DNA from 3 places in the Rhizobium sp. Leaf311 genome. Region 2 is predicted to be linked to each of the others. Evidence: predicted binding sites of a transcription regulator. Region 2 holds the regulator's gene; each other region holds the start of a gene.
What was found. The regulator PhoB, encoded in region 2, activates phosphate uptake and scavenging genes when phosphate is short. The targets are predictions, from matches to a motif close to TGTCATNNANCTGTCAT.

Region 1: ASF69_RS08870 (PhoX family phosphatase) is a predicted target of PhoB. The motif match lies at 1,993-2,009, and genes of this name have one in related genera.
Region 3: ASF69_RS18860 (LTA synthase family protein) is a predicted target of PhoB. The motif match lies at 2,085-2,101, and genes of this name have one in related genera.

What each region holds. Positions count from the first base shown of each region.
Region 1 covers NZ_LMNZ01000004.1:641,754-646,200, forward strand. Annotated here, with positions in the region: gene ASF69_RS08870 (PhoX family phosphatase) at 25-1,932, opposite strand; gene ASF69_RS08875 (hypothetical protein) at 2,052-2,348, opposite strand; gene ASF69_RS08880 (DUF2147 domain-containing protein) at 2,451-2,789, opposite strand; gene ASF69_RS08885 (sel1 repeat family protein) at 3,298-3,564, shown strand; gene ASF69_RS08890 (pyridoxal phosphate-dependent aminotransferase) at 3,793-4,447, opposite strand, start outside.
Region 2 covers NZ_LMNZ01000004.1:61,598-66,044, forward strand. Annotated here, with positions in the region: gene pstA (phosphate ABC transporter permease PstA) at 1-541, shown strand, start outside; gene pstB (phosphate ABC transporter ATP-binding protein PstB) at 610-1,425, shown strand; gene phoU (phosphate signaling complex protein PhoU) at 1,512-2,228, shown strand; gene phoB (phosphate regulon transcriptional regulator PhoB) at 2,360-3,043, shown strand; gene ASF69_RS06105 (cold-shock protein) at 3,568-3,777, shown strand; gene ASF69_RS06110 (hypothetical protein) at 4,004-4,225, shown strand; gene ASF69_RS06115 (DUF6481 family protein) at 4,264-4,447, shown strand, end outside.
Region 3 covers NZ_LMNZ01000020.1:422,713-427,159, forward strand. Annotated here, with positions in the region: gene ASF69_RS18850 (glyoxalase superfamily protein) at 1-210, shown strand, start outside; gene ASF69_RS18855 (NAD+ synthase) at 251-1,930, opposite strand; gene ASF69_RS18860 (LTA synthase family protein) at 2,188-4,083, shown strand; gene ASF69_RS18865 (DUF1003 domain-containing protein) at 4,194-4,447, shown strand, end outside.

The sequences.
Region 1 (4,447 bases), 580 kb from region 2:
CCTTTTCCGATTTGAGAGGCTCGATCAGCCGATCATGGCGTTGTCGTTCCGCTTGATGGCAACGACGGTCGAGCGCGGCAGCTTGCCTTCGCCATCCGGGAAGGGGGCGTCGGGATGCTGGATGCCGACGAAGTGGGTGCGCTTGTCGGCAGACCATGTCTGGCCGGTGACTTCTGCGCCCTTCGGTGCCGTCAGGAAGCGCTCGATGCGACCGGAGACGGGGTCGCCCGCCAGCATCTGGTTGTTGCCCTGTCCGGCATACTGGCCTTCATTGGTGTCTTCGCCGTCTGTCTGGATCCAGAGCAGGCCGGTCGAATCGAACATCATGCCATCGGGCGAATTGAACATGTTGCCCGAATTGATGTTGGACGAGCCCGCATAGGCATCCTTGTGAACATCAGGGTTGCCGGCCATGCAGAACAGGTCCCACTTGAACTTGCCATCGGCATGGTCGTCATTTGCGGGATACCAGCGCACGATCTGGCCGTATTCGTTCTTTTCGCGCGGGTTTGCGGCGTTGAGAGCCATGGCATCGCCGCCGCCATTGGCGCGCAACTTGCCGTCCTTGGTAACGCCGCGGTTGCTGTTGTTGGTCAGCGCGCAATAGGCTTCAATGGCGACAGGGTTGATGGCGACCCATTCCGGACGGTCCATGGTGGTTGCGCCCACCTTTGAAGCGGCCTGACGGGTGAAGACGCAGATTTCATCCATCTTCATGCCGGTGGATTCGGGCGTCAGCGCCACCCATTCGCCATTGCCATCATCGTTGAACTTGGCGACGTAGAGCGTGCCTTCGTCCAGCAGTTTCGATGTATCGCCACCCGGCACGTAGATGCCGTTGGATACGAATTTGTAGAGGAACTCGCCACGCTCATCGTCGCCCATGTAGACAACGACACGGCCATCGCGCGCCACGACGACTGCGGCGTTCTCGTGCTTGATGCGACCAAGCGCGGTACGCTTGATTGGCGTCGACGATGCGTTGGACGGATCGATTTCCACGACATAACCAGCGCGACGCGGCTCGTTCGGGTTCTTGGAAACGTCGAAACGCTCATCGAACTTCTCATAGCCGTAGCGGGTCTCGGCGGCGATGCCGTAACGCTTGTAGTCGTCGGGCATCTTGAAATCGGCCACGGTGGAGCCGAAGTAGCCGTTGAAGTTTTCTTCGCAGGTGAGGTAGGTGCCCCAAGGTGTGCGGCCCGCGCCGCAATTGTTGAAAGTGCCAAGACAGTCGATACCCTTCGGGTCGGCTGCCGTCTTGACGAGCTCGGAGCCGGCGGCAGGGCCGGACAGCTTCATCGGTGTGTTGTGGTGAATGCGGCGGTTGAACGGGCTGCCGACGACGATCTCCCAGCCGTCCTTGTCTTCAGTCACTTCCATGACGGTAACACCCTGCATATGCTGCAGGATCTTCACCTCGTCCAGATTGGCTGGCATTCCCTTTTCGCGATGGGGCAGGTTGGTTTCGTTGTTGACATATTCGTGGTTGACCGCGATCAGCTGGTGGCTGCCAACAACGAAAAGCTCCATGCCATCGGTGTTTTCACCAAAAACCTTGTCCGAGTTTTCAAGGCTTACACCCTTGACCGGATCGATATCCGGCACGTTGGGGAACAGCGGCTGGCCCCATTTTGCAAGCGGCTTCCAGCTGTAGCCTTCCGGCACATGGATGGTGTTGTCGGTGGCAGCCGGCACAGGCTTGAACGGAAAACGCGAGGCTTCCTGTGCCTGGGCAGAGGTGGAGCTGGCGAGATTGCCAAGTGTGCCAAGAGCGGCAGCGGCAGAACCAAAGGCCAGAACGCCACCCAGAAAACCGCGGCGTGAAATGGCCGATTCGACAACGCGGTCGAAATCGGTAACGGCAGGCGGTGGGTTCTGAAGTTCGTCCCACTCATCCCAGCTTAGCTTGCTTGTGTCGATGTTGGTCATGGCGCTCTCCGTTGGCTTGCAGTTTGGAACAATTCCAGACGGGGCAACTAAAGAGAGTTTATTACATCGATATGACGGAAAAATAACGCGAATATACCCTTGGGTTGTACATTCGCCAGCTAGGACGGCAGGTTTTGAAACGATGCCCAGATCATGAATCCCAAAAGTACAATCATGATAAAGATATAGAACGGGCGAAACAGAAAAAACCGCTCCCAGTTGGTCAGGTTCAGGTTGTAGACGGTAATCTTCTCATCGATCTTCAGCCTGTCCAAATTGCTGTCGATGGAAAAATCCCAGCCGTTCTGCTTATAGAAATAGTACTCTCTCACCTGCGTCGCGATCTGGTGCAGGATCAACAGGGAGAGCGCGCCGAGTGCTGCCGCTTTGATGAGGATTTCAAAAACTACCATCATCTTGGATATGAAGACCGTCCAGATCGCTCATTGTGTTTACGGCATTGCTGCCTCATTCAAACAATGTGGACGAAGCCTCGCCCCGTCCACATCGTCCACGGATTACAGACGCGACCACGTCTGCGACTTGCACAGAACTTTCAGCACGCAGCCCTTCATGCTCAGCGAGCCGCCGGAAACGGTGCCGGTGCCGGCATAGGTCTTGTCATTGGCGGGATCGGTGATCTCGCCGGAATAGCTGTTGCCCTTGCCGCTCATCTTGCCAATCTGTTTTCCGGCGTGCTTGCCGGTTTTCAGCGTTACGCAGAAAGCTGAACCGCAAGGGGCGATCACGGCGGTTTCGCCGCTGGCCGTTTTCCAGTTGCCCTCGATAGCCTCCGCTGCAAAGGCACTGCTGCCCATCAAAAACGCGGCAGCGGCAAGTATCGTCATTCTCTTCATAGGGACCTCCCAATCCTGCTGTGGCCAAACCTTCACGTCGCGCCAGATCTGGCATCCGCATCTCCTCACGCGGACGCCGCAATTTATAGTTTACGTGAACGTAAAAGGAAATATGGATCTTCGCAAAAACCTCGGCTTTTCGCGGTCCGGACCTCGTAAAAACGATCATCGCAAAAACGCCTGTTTGAGACGTGGTTACAAAAGGGTTGAATTCCATCCGTAAACTTTTTGTAAAATTGTCGGCAAAGTCCTTAATTTCCGGGGGCTGTGATATTTAACAAAAACCCAACTTTACCAATCGTTTGGACTTTGTTTGGCTCCCATTAATCATGGATTTTAAGCGCCCGTTGAAGCCCGTTTGGCATAGTGGGGACATCGAAAGAGCAGAGCAAATCTGCCGACGGAAAAGGCCAGAACAAGCCGCAGAAGACGGCAAGGCCGGAACCGAAAAAGCCTCCGAAGAGGGGCGCTGACACGACGCTAACGGGCAAACAGGGATTAGAAAAAAATGGCACGCTTTGAAGTTCGCGATATCGAAATGGCAGTCGCCGGTGGCCAAAGCCGCGCGGACGTCTTCTGCAACCTCGGCCTGATCTATGCGACAGGCCGCGGCTGCCCGGTGGACCTCATCGCTGCCCATAAATGGCTCAACATCGCCGCTATCAAGGGTTCGGAACGGGCAGCTTCGCTGCGCGCCGATCTGGCCCGCAACATGACCAAGGCAGACCTCGCAACGGCACTTCGCGCCGCCCGCGACTGGATGACCGCACACTGAAAATACCGCGCCGGGGCAACTGACGCGCAACAAAAAGACAGAGCGATCGACAGATCGCCATTCCTTCCGGCTGGTTCCTCCAGTCCTGGCCGGACCATAAAAAGAATAACCCCGTACAGGGAACAGCCAGATCCACGCTGAACATCAAACCGCGACCGGCAGAAACAAGGCCGGCGCGGTTTCTCTATTTTTGTTGGCAAGATGCTTGGCTTGAGCGCTTGGGGTTCATCAACCCAATGTCTTCAAAACCTTTGGCAGCGCCTCGGCAAAAAGATCGAGCTTGCTATCCGGCGCTGCGCTGACGCGGATGCAGCGGTTGAGTGGTTCCACACCGGGCATTCGGATGAAGACACCGTGTTCCATCAGCCCATCAACGATAGCCCTGGCGTAGACCCCATCACGCCCACAGTCGATCGCCACAAAATTTGTTGCCGAGGGAAGGGGGCGCAGCCCGTTCTGCCGGGCTATGGTGGCGATACGCTCACGTGCATTAGCGATGCGTTTGACGACATCGCGCAAGTAAGCCTGATCCTTCAGGGCCGCGAGTGCGGCGGCCACGGAAACGCGGGACATTCCGAAGTGATTGCGGATCTTGTCGAAAGCCTGCGCATTGCCCAGTGTGCCGATTGCGTAACCGACGCGGGCGCCCGCCAGCCCATAGGCCTTGGAGAAGGTGCGCATACGCAGAACATTCGGCATCCCGATCATGGCGCGCACACTGGGGATGGCGCTTTCCGGTGCTGTCTCGCAATAGGCTTCGTCCAGCACCAGCAGACAGGTTTCAGGCAGAGCCTTGGCGAAGGTCAGGACTTCGCTTGCTTCCCACCAGCTGCCCATCGGATTATCCGGATTGGCGAAATAGACCAGCGGCGCGTTCTCTTTC
Region 2 (4,447 bases):
AGTCAACATCAACAATCTGGCTGCCGTACCGTCCATCGTTTACGGTCTGCTTGGCCTGTCGGTCTTCATCAACTTCATGGGCTTCCCGCGCTCGGCTTCGCTGGTCGGTGGCTTCGTGCTGACGCTGATGACCCTGCCGACCATCATCATCGCCACCCGTGCGGCGCTGAAGGCGGTCCCGCCATCCATCCGCGCTGCGGCTCTGGGCCTTGGCGCATCCAAGATGCAGACCATTTTCCACCATGTGCTGCCGCTGGCCATGCCCGGCATTCTTACCGGCACCATCATCGGCCTGGCACATGCCCTTGGCGAAACCGCACCGCTGCTGCTGATCGGCATGGTCGCCTTCGTCGCGAATTATCCGACAACGCCGATGGATCCGTCCACAGCCCTGCCGGTGCAGATCTACATGTGGGCGAACGAAGCGGAACGTGCCTTTGTCGAGAGAACGTCAGGCGCCATCATCATCCTGCTTATGTTCCTCATCGTCATGAATGTGGGTGCAATCCTGTTGCGTCGCCGCTTCGAGCGTCGCTGGTAGGCCATCACAACGTGCCGACCGGTTTTTCGTCCGGAAATGCGATAAAACAAACACCGGGAGCTTTAATTATGAATATGTTGTCGGAAGCAGCAGTTGAGAAGGCGCTGGACAAGAAAATGAATGATGTAATATACAAGATGATTGGTAAGGACGTTTCCGTTTATTACAGCGAGAAGCGTGCTCTTTACGACGTGAACCTGAATGTCCGCGAGAACACGGTCACCGCGTTGATCGGCCCGTCCGGTTGCGGAAAATCAACCTTCCTGCGCACGCTCAACCGTATGAACGATACGATCGACGGCTGCCGTGTCACGGGCAAGATCACGCTCGATGAAGACGATATCTACGATCAGTCCATCGACGTGGTGGAACTTCGTGCGCGCGTCGGCATGGTGTTCCAGAAGCCGAACCCATTCCCCAAGACGATCTATGAAAACATCGCCTATGGCCCACGCATCCATGGTCTTGCCCGCAACAAGGCGGATATGGACCAGATCGTCGAGTCCAGCCTGCAGAAGGCCGGTCTGTGGAACGAAGCCAAGGACCGCCTGCATGAATCAGGCACCGGCCTGTCCGGCGGCCAGCAGCAGCGTCTGTGCATTGCGCGCGCGATTGCTGTGTCTCCTGAAGTCATCCTGATGGACGAGCCATGCTCGGCGCTCGACCCGATTGCGACGGCAAAGGTGGAAGAACTCATCCACGAGCTGCGCGCAAACTACACCATCGTCATCGTCACCCACTCCATGCAGCAGGCAGCCCGCGTGTCGCAGCGCACCGCCATGTTCCATCTGGGCCATCTGGTCGAAGAAAACGACACTGACAAGATGTTCACCAACCCGGATGACCAGCGCACGCAGGACTACATCATGGGCCGCTTCGGCTGATCTGCCGCAGTTAAAACCATTCGCGTGGCACCGCTTGAGCCCGTCCGGGCTTGCGGGCCAGCGCATCGAAACTGGAGATTTCGTACATGCCGACACATTCCCATATCATGTCCGCCTATGACGAGGAGCTGAAGTTCCTCACCCGCCGCATCGCCGAAATGGGCGGTCTTGCGGAACAGATGTGCGCCGATGCGGTGCGCGCGCTCGTCAATTCCGACGCAGCACTTGCCCAGAAGGTCATATCCGACGACACGATCCTCGATCATGCCGAGCGTGAGATTGGCGACAAGGCCATCGTCACCATCGCCAAGCGTCAGCCCATGGCTGCCGACCTTCGTGAAATCATCGGCTCGCTGCGTATCGCTGCCGATCTGGAGCGCGTGGGCGACCTTGGCAAGAACACCGCCAAGCGCGTCATCGCGGTTGCCGGTACCGGCGTGCCGCGCAAGCTGGCCCGTGGCCTGGAGCACCTGTCGGAACTGGCGCTGGTGCAGCTCAAGGAAGTGCTTGACGTCTACTCCACCCGTTCGGCGGAAAAGGCCCAGGCCATCCGCGAGCGTGATGAAGAGATCGATGCCATGTACACCTCGCTGTTCCGCGAGCTCTTGACCTACATGATGGAAGATCCGCGCAACATCACGACCTGCACGCATCTCCTGTTCTGCGCCAAGAACATCGAGCGCGTTGGCGACCACGCAACCAACATTGCCGAAACCATCTACTACATGACCACCGGCAGCCAGCCGGAAGGCGAGCGTCCGAAGGACGATAGTTCCAACACGCTTGGCGCAGTAACCGAGTGAGTTGCAGCATCGGCGCCGAAGGTCGAACATGACCTTCGGTCGGCCCGATGTGTCGATCAACATGCCAGAGCGGCCGCAATGCGCCCCGAAGAACGCCTTGCGCTCTGGTCAGACTGGCGGAGTTCAAATCCATGGTGCCGAAAATCGCAGTTGTCGAAGATGAAGAAGCGCTCAGCGTTCTTCTCCGCTACAATCTGGAATCCGAAGGTTATGACGTCGACACCATTCCCCGTGGCGACGAGGCGGAAATCCGCTTGCAGGAACGCACTCCGGATCTTCTGATCCTGGACTGGATGTTGCCGGGCGTCTCCGGCATCGAGCTTTGCCGTCGCTTAAGAATGCGCCCGGAAACCGAACGCCTGCCGATCATCATGCTGACGGCGCGCGGCGAGGAGAGCGAGCGCGTGCGGGGGTTGGCGACCGGCGCTGATGATTATGTGGTCAAGCCGTTTTCGACCCCAGAGCTGATGGCACGCGTCAAGGCCATGCTGCGCCGTGCCCGCCCGGAAGTTCTGTCCTCCATCCTGAAATGCGGCGATATCGAACTCGACCGCGAAACCCACCGCGTGCACCGCAAGACCCGCGAAGTGCGTCTGGGGCCAACCGAGTTTCGCCTGCTGGAGTTCCTCATGGTGTCCCCCGGTCGCGTCTTCTCGCGCTCGCAGCTTCTGGATGGCGTGTGGGGTCACGATATCTATGTGGATGAACGCACTGTGGACGTCCATGTCGGCCGTCTGAGAAAGGCGCTCAACTTCTCCAATATGCAGGATGTCATCCGCACCGTGCGCGGCGCGGGCTATTCCATGGAAGCCTGACGGGCCTTTCGACACCCTTTTGAAGCACAACGCGCGCAGGATGTTCCGGCTGGAACACGGCGCGCGTTTCCTGTTTTATGCCAGGATCGAACAGCTACCCGCCGAGGGAACCGTCGTTTGCGTTCATCGCCAGGATAAATTCTCAGTTTCTGGCGGCGGCTCCAAACTTCGCCCTCGGGTGCGAAAAAGGGCAGGGCGCGCTTCCCTCCTCTAAGCGATTTTTCTGAGTAAAAACAACAGACAGACGCATTGCGGAAATTGAAATAGCGATACGGATAATTATTCTTCTGACCGTGCCTTTACGTTGCAAGATAAAAGCGAATTTCAATTATCTGTAATTTAAGGTTTGACTATCAGGGAATAACCCTCTATCAATTGGTCATCGATATTTTGCTTGCTGAGCTTTGGTTGCCGCGCGATTAGCACCGCGTTTTGAACTAACCCTTTCCTTCAAAAAAATCGCTATACTCGCACACAGGGCGTCAGTTCTGTGATCTATCACTTATGCTTTGAAAGGGTTCATTATGACCACAGGCACAGTAAAATGGTTTAACTCCACCAAGGGCTTCGGCTTCATTCAGCCAGACAACGGCGGCACAGACGCATTCGTACACATCTCCGCTGTAGAGCGTGCAGGTATGCGCGAAATCGTTGAAGGCCAGAAGCTGAGCTACGACCTTGAGCGCGACAACAAGTCGGGCAAAATGTCGGCTTGCAATCTCCAGGCTGCTTAAATACGGAATCTGCTTTCCTTTGACCACGGATGTACTGGCACTGTCGAAAGTATGAGACCAACCGAGGTCAGGCACGTTGCCTGGCCTTTTTTTGTGCCGCAGCTCGGCACATGCGCCAGAGCGTTTTTCATTTGCGAAAACCGCCTCCGGCCACCCAATCCACTCCGCATCGGCATTTTTTTGAAATCGATCCCGATCTCAGCCGAAGCGACAGGAAGGAAAATCCATGTCCGAAACACACAGCAAATCTCGCCAGCAGGCTGAGAAGGCATTCGGCGCCACGCAGACGCAGTTCTTCGCTCGCGGCCACGCCGTGGACGAACTCAACTCGATTGCGCAGGCGCGCGATGAAAAGACCCAACGCTTGCGTGAAGCGCGTCTTGCCAAGGAATTGCAGGATAGCCTGAACCCACCGCCAGCGCCCACAAAACGCGGTAAAAAGTCCTGATCGCGAGATCGGAATGACCCTTCAACTGGAATAGAGATTTGAGAAACACAAGAAACGCCAGAACAAACGAAGTTGCCGACCGTCGCGGCGCCGCTGCTGACGCCAAGGCCGCACTTTTGCAGGCCTACAAGGCAGCCAAGGAAGCCGCAGCGCCGATGCTCGAAGCCAAGCAGGCCGAGCAGATTGCCGTTGCCGACGCCCGCAGGGCCCGCCAGGCTGAAC
Region 3 (4,447 bases), on a different contig from region 2:
GAGTTGCATCTGACATTGCAGCCAGCTCACAAATCTCCGCCGTTTAACGTCGCGCACATGCTGGTAAGCGACGTAGATGCAGTCCACCGCCTTTGCAGTGACTACGGATTACGGATCATCAAAAGACTGGAAACAAAGGACTACGGCTTGCGGGCATTCGTTTTCGAGGATCCGGACGGAAACCGGATCGATGTGGCGCAAGTCATCTAGGCAGACGAGCGGCGCGGTTCATGACGCGCCGCTCAATTCGCTACCTGTCCCGGAAGCGATTGGTAATCGGATAGCGGCGGTCGCGTCCGAAATTCTTCTTGGTGATCTTCACACCCGGCGCAGACTGGCGGCGTTTGTATTCGGCCAGATATAGCAGGTGCTCGATGCGATGCACGGTCGCAACATCATGACCGCGCGCCACAATCTCCTCCACCGACATTTCCAGTTCAACAAGGCACTCGAGAATATCGTCGAGAACGGGATAAGGCGGCAGCGAATCCTGGTCGGTCTGGTTGGGTCTAAGCTCCGCAGAAGGTGCCTTCGAGATGATGTTGGCGGGAATGACCTCACCGGAAGGACCGAGCGCGCCCGGCGGCACATGGCTGTTACGCCATTTGGAGATGCCGTAGACCTGCATCTTGTAAAGGTCCTTGATGGGGTTGAAGCCGCCGTTCATATCGCCGTAAAGCGTGGCATACCCCACTGACATCTCGGACTTGTTTCCGGTTGTGACCACCATGGAGCCGAACTTGTTGGAGATGGCCATGAGAATGGTGCCACGTGCGCGGCTTTGCAGGTTTTCTTCGGTAATGCCCTCTTCGGTACCTTCAAAAAGCTCCGTCAACGCCGTCATGAAGCCATCGACCGGCTCGGCGATCGGCACGATGTCGTAACGGCAACCGAGTGCCTTGGCGCATTCCGCCGCATCCTTCAGCGATTCGTCTGATGTGTAGCGGTACGGTAGCATGATGCAGCGCACCCGCTCCTCACCCAGGGCATCGACCGCAATGGCGGCGCAGATGGCCGAATCGATGCCGCCAGAAAGGCCCAGCACGACGCTCTTGAAGCCATTCTTGTTTACATAATCGCGGAAGCCCAGCATACAGGCGCGGTAATCCGCCTCCTCACCCTCGGGTATCTGGGAGAAGGGTCCCTCGCTGCAGTGCCAGCCTTTTTCCGTGCGTTTCCAGTCCATCACCGCAAGGGTGCTTTCGAACTGGCTCATCTGGAAGGCCAGCGTCTTGTCGGCGTTGAAAGCAAAGCTTGCGCCATCGAAAACAAGCTCATCCTGTCCGCCAACCTGATTGGCGAAGACGAGCGGCAGCCCGCTTTCTATGACCTGGCGCAATGCCACCTGATGCCGAACATCCACCTTGCCGCGGTAATAGGGCGAGCCATTCGGCACCAGCAGAATTTCCGCACCGCTTTCGGCCAGTGTTTCGCAGACGCCGAAATCGTTCCAGATTTCCTCACAGATGGGAATACCGATACGCACGCCACGGAAATTATAGGGGCCGGAAATCGAGCCTTCGGCAAAGACGCGCTTCTCATCAAACTCGCCGTAATTCGGCAAATCTACCTTGTCACGCAGCGCAACGATCTTGCCGCCATCCAGCAGCGCGACGGAATTGTGCCGTCCCATTTCGCCCTGACGCGGCAAGCCAATGATGACACCCGGACCGCCATCTGCCGTTTCAGCCGCCAGTTCCTCCACCGCCTTCAGGCAGGCCTTGAGGAAGGATGGCTTCAAGACAAGATCTTCCGGCGGATAGCCGGAGATGAAAAGCTCGGTGAGGAGCAGCAGGTCCGCGCCCTGGGCAGTCGCATCGGCACGCGCTTCACGTGCCTTGGCAAGGTTACCCGCGACATCGCCGACGGTTGGGTTGAACTGCCCGACGGCAATTCGCAGAACATTGGGATTGGTGTGTACTTGGCTCATGACTCTCATTTACCGCGCTCCCGTCCGGCGCGCAACGCAAGCTGTTCAACTGGCTTAAAAAACGGCGACCAGACATTGGCAATGCGCCTCACGCAAAGGTTATTCCGGGCACCTGTGGATTCCGCATAGTTCATGTCGCATTCACCCCGCTTATGTGACAGTTACATGACACTTTCATGACGCCTGATTCACGGGCGCAGACACACTGCCGGAGTTGAAAATTGAGGAATTCGGTGCCCAGAGCGGTTGCCGAAAGGATGAAGCTCGTCCTTTCGAAACCTTTGACGCGCAACCCGGACAGAGTTGTTGGCGATGTCTATCCGGTTCTGAATCTTGCGCTTGCTGCCCTGCTGCTGATTGTCTGCATGGAGTGGATTGCGCGAGGCTCCCTGCATGACATCGGCACGTTCCTGTTTTCACCAGCGCGCCCCGGTCTCACGACTCTGGTCGCGGTCATGCTTTGTCTCACGGCACTCGATGCGCTGTTCGGCAGACACTATCAATCGCTTCTGGTGGCCGCCCCGGTTTTGCTGGTCACGGCCTTCATGTCGCATCAAAAGCAGCTTTATCTGTCAGATCCGCTCTACCCCTCCGATCTGTTGTTCGGCCGGCAAATACTGCAGCTGTTGCCGGCCATGCTGAAAGCCCAGCCCGTTACCGCGGTCGCACTTGCGGCAGGCCTTGTTCTGGCCGTCGCATCCGGTGTGATGATCTGGCACTTTATTCGCATGTATACACCGGCGATGGCGGCAAAAGCACGCTTCCTTCGGCTGGTGCTCGCACTTCCTTTGCTGGCGGGGCTTGGTTCGCTGATGGAATATTCGCACTATTCCTGGGTGCGCGACCGGCTCAACATCATTCCCATGATGTGGGATCAGAAGGAGAATTACCGGCATAACGGCTTCCTGCTTGCCTTCACATTCAACATTCCCATGGCGAATGTCTCCGCACCCGCAGGCTATGGTGAAAACACAATCGCTGACATCCCATCCGATGGCTCTGCCTTTGCCGTGAACCACAGCACGCGGCCGGATGTCATCATGATCATGAGTGAGTCGCTCTGGGACCCTACCCGGGTTCCTGATGTGGCTCTGTCCAGAGATCCGATGCCTTCGATACGCGCCAGACAATCCGGCCATGTTTTCTCGCCCGAATTTGGCGGCATGACTGCCAATGTCGAGTTCGAGGCGCTGACCGGTTTCTCGAATGCCTTCCTGCCCTATGGCAGCATTCCCTATCAGCAATATATTCGCCGAAACGTGCCTTCCCTCGCGACCTTCTTTCGCAGCGAGGGCTATTCCTCGATTGCGCTACACCCGTTCCAATCCTGGTTCTGGAACCGCGCCGAGGTCTACAAATCGCTCGGCTTCGAGGAATTCCGTTCGGAAGAAACGCTGCCAGCAATGGAAAAGCGCGGCATGTTTGCTTCAGACGCGGCCCTCACAACGGAAATCATTCAGACGGTGGAGGCAGCGGACAATCCTCTGTTTCTATTCGCTGTCACCCTTCAGGGACACGGGCCCTACGAGGCTGACCGATATGCTGATAGATCCGTTGGCGTGACGGGAGCTCTCTCTAATGGTGCAGCCGCATCGCTTGCGACCTATGCTCAGGGCGTGGCAGAGGCGGACGCCAGTTTCGCAAGGCTGATCGACTGGGCAAAGAACCGTGAACGCGACACCATTGTCGTTCTGTTTGGAGACCACCTCCCGCCGCTCGGACACGTCTATGTGGAAAGCGGCTATATGCCTGAGATGGTGGCGACCCGCCGCGCGCCGCTTGAAACGATGAAGAAGGAGCACGAGACACCACTCGTGGTCTGGTCATCCAGAACAGGACTTCATAACCGCATTGGTACCATCAGCCCGGCCTTGCTGCCCTACCACATCTTGAAGACAGCGGGCCTCGGCGATCCCTTCTACACCGGCGTTCTGGGCAAGGTGCAGGCATCATACTCCGTGATCGATCGGCATATGCTCATGGAAAGAGACGGCTCTGCATTGCCGGACTGGTTGACAGGGCCAAGCGAGATACCTGCTCCGATATCGGAATATCGCCAATTGCAGTTCGACATGATGTTTGGCAAGCAGTTTGCGAAGGAGCGGTTTTTCCCGGGCTTCAACTGGTTGAACAGTGGCAATCCCTCTGGCTGACGGCATCCTGAACACCGCCGAATTCATTTGAATTCGACACTCTTGCCAGCTTATCTCTTGATCCGCGCCGGACTTTAGCTCCCGGCGGTTCATGTAGGCTGGAGACCAGAATGGCAGCTATTCCGGATTATATCACCTCGCATTTCAAGCGTTCCTCCCGGGACATTGGCGAGGTGGAGAAGCGCATTGTTGATATAGCTCACCAGAAGAAGCTTATTTCAACGGATACGAATGCTGAGTTTTCGAAGGAATCGACCTTTGGAGAAAGACTGGCCGACAGTATTGCGCGGATTGGCGGCTCATGGGGCTTCATCATAAGCTTCCTCGTCTTTCTGGCGCTCTGGGCCGTGGTCAACACCATCGT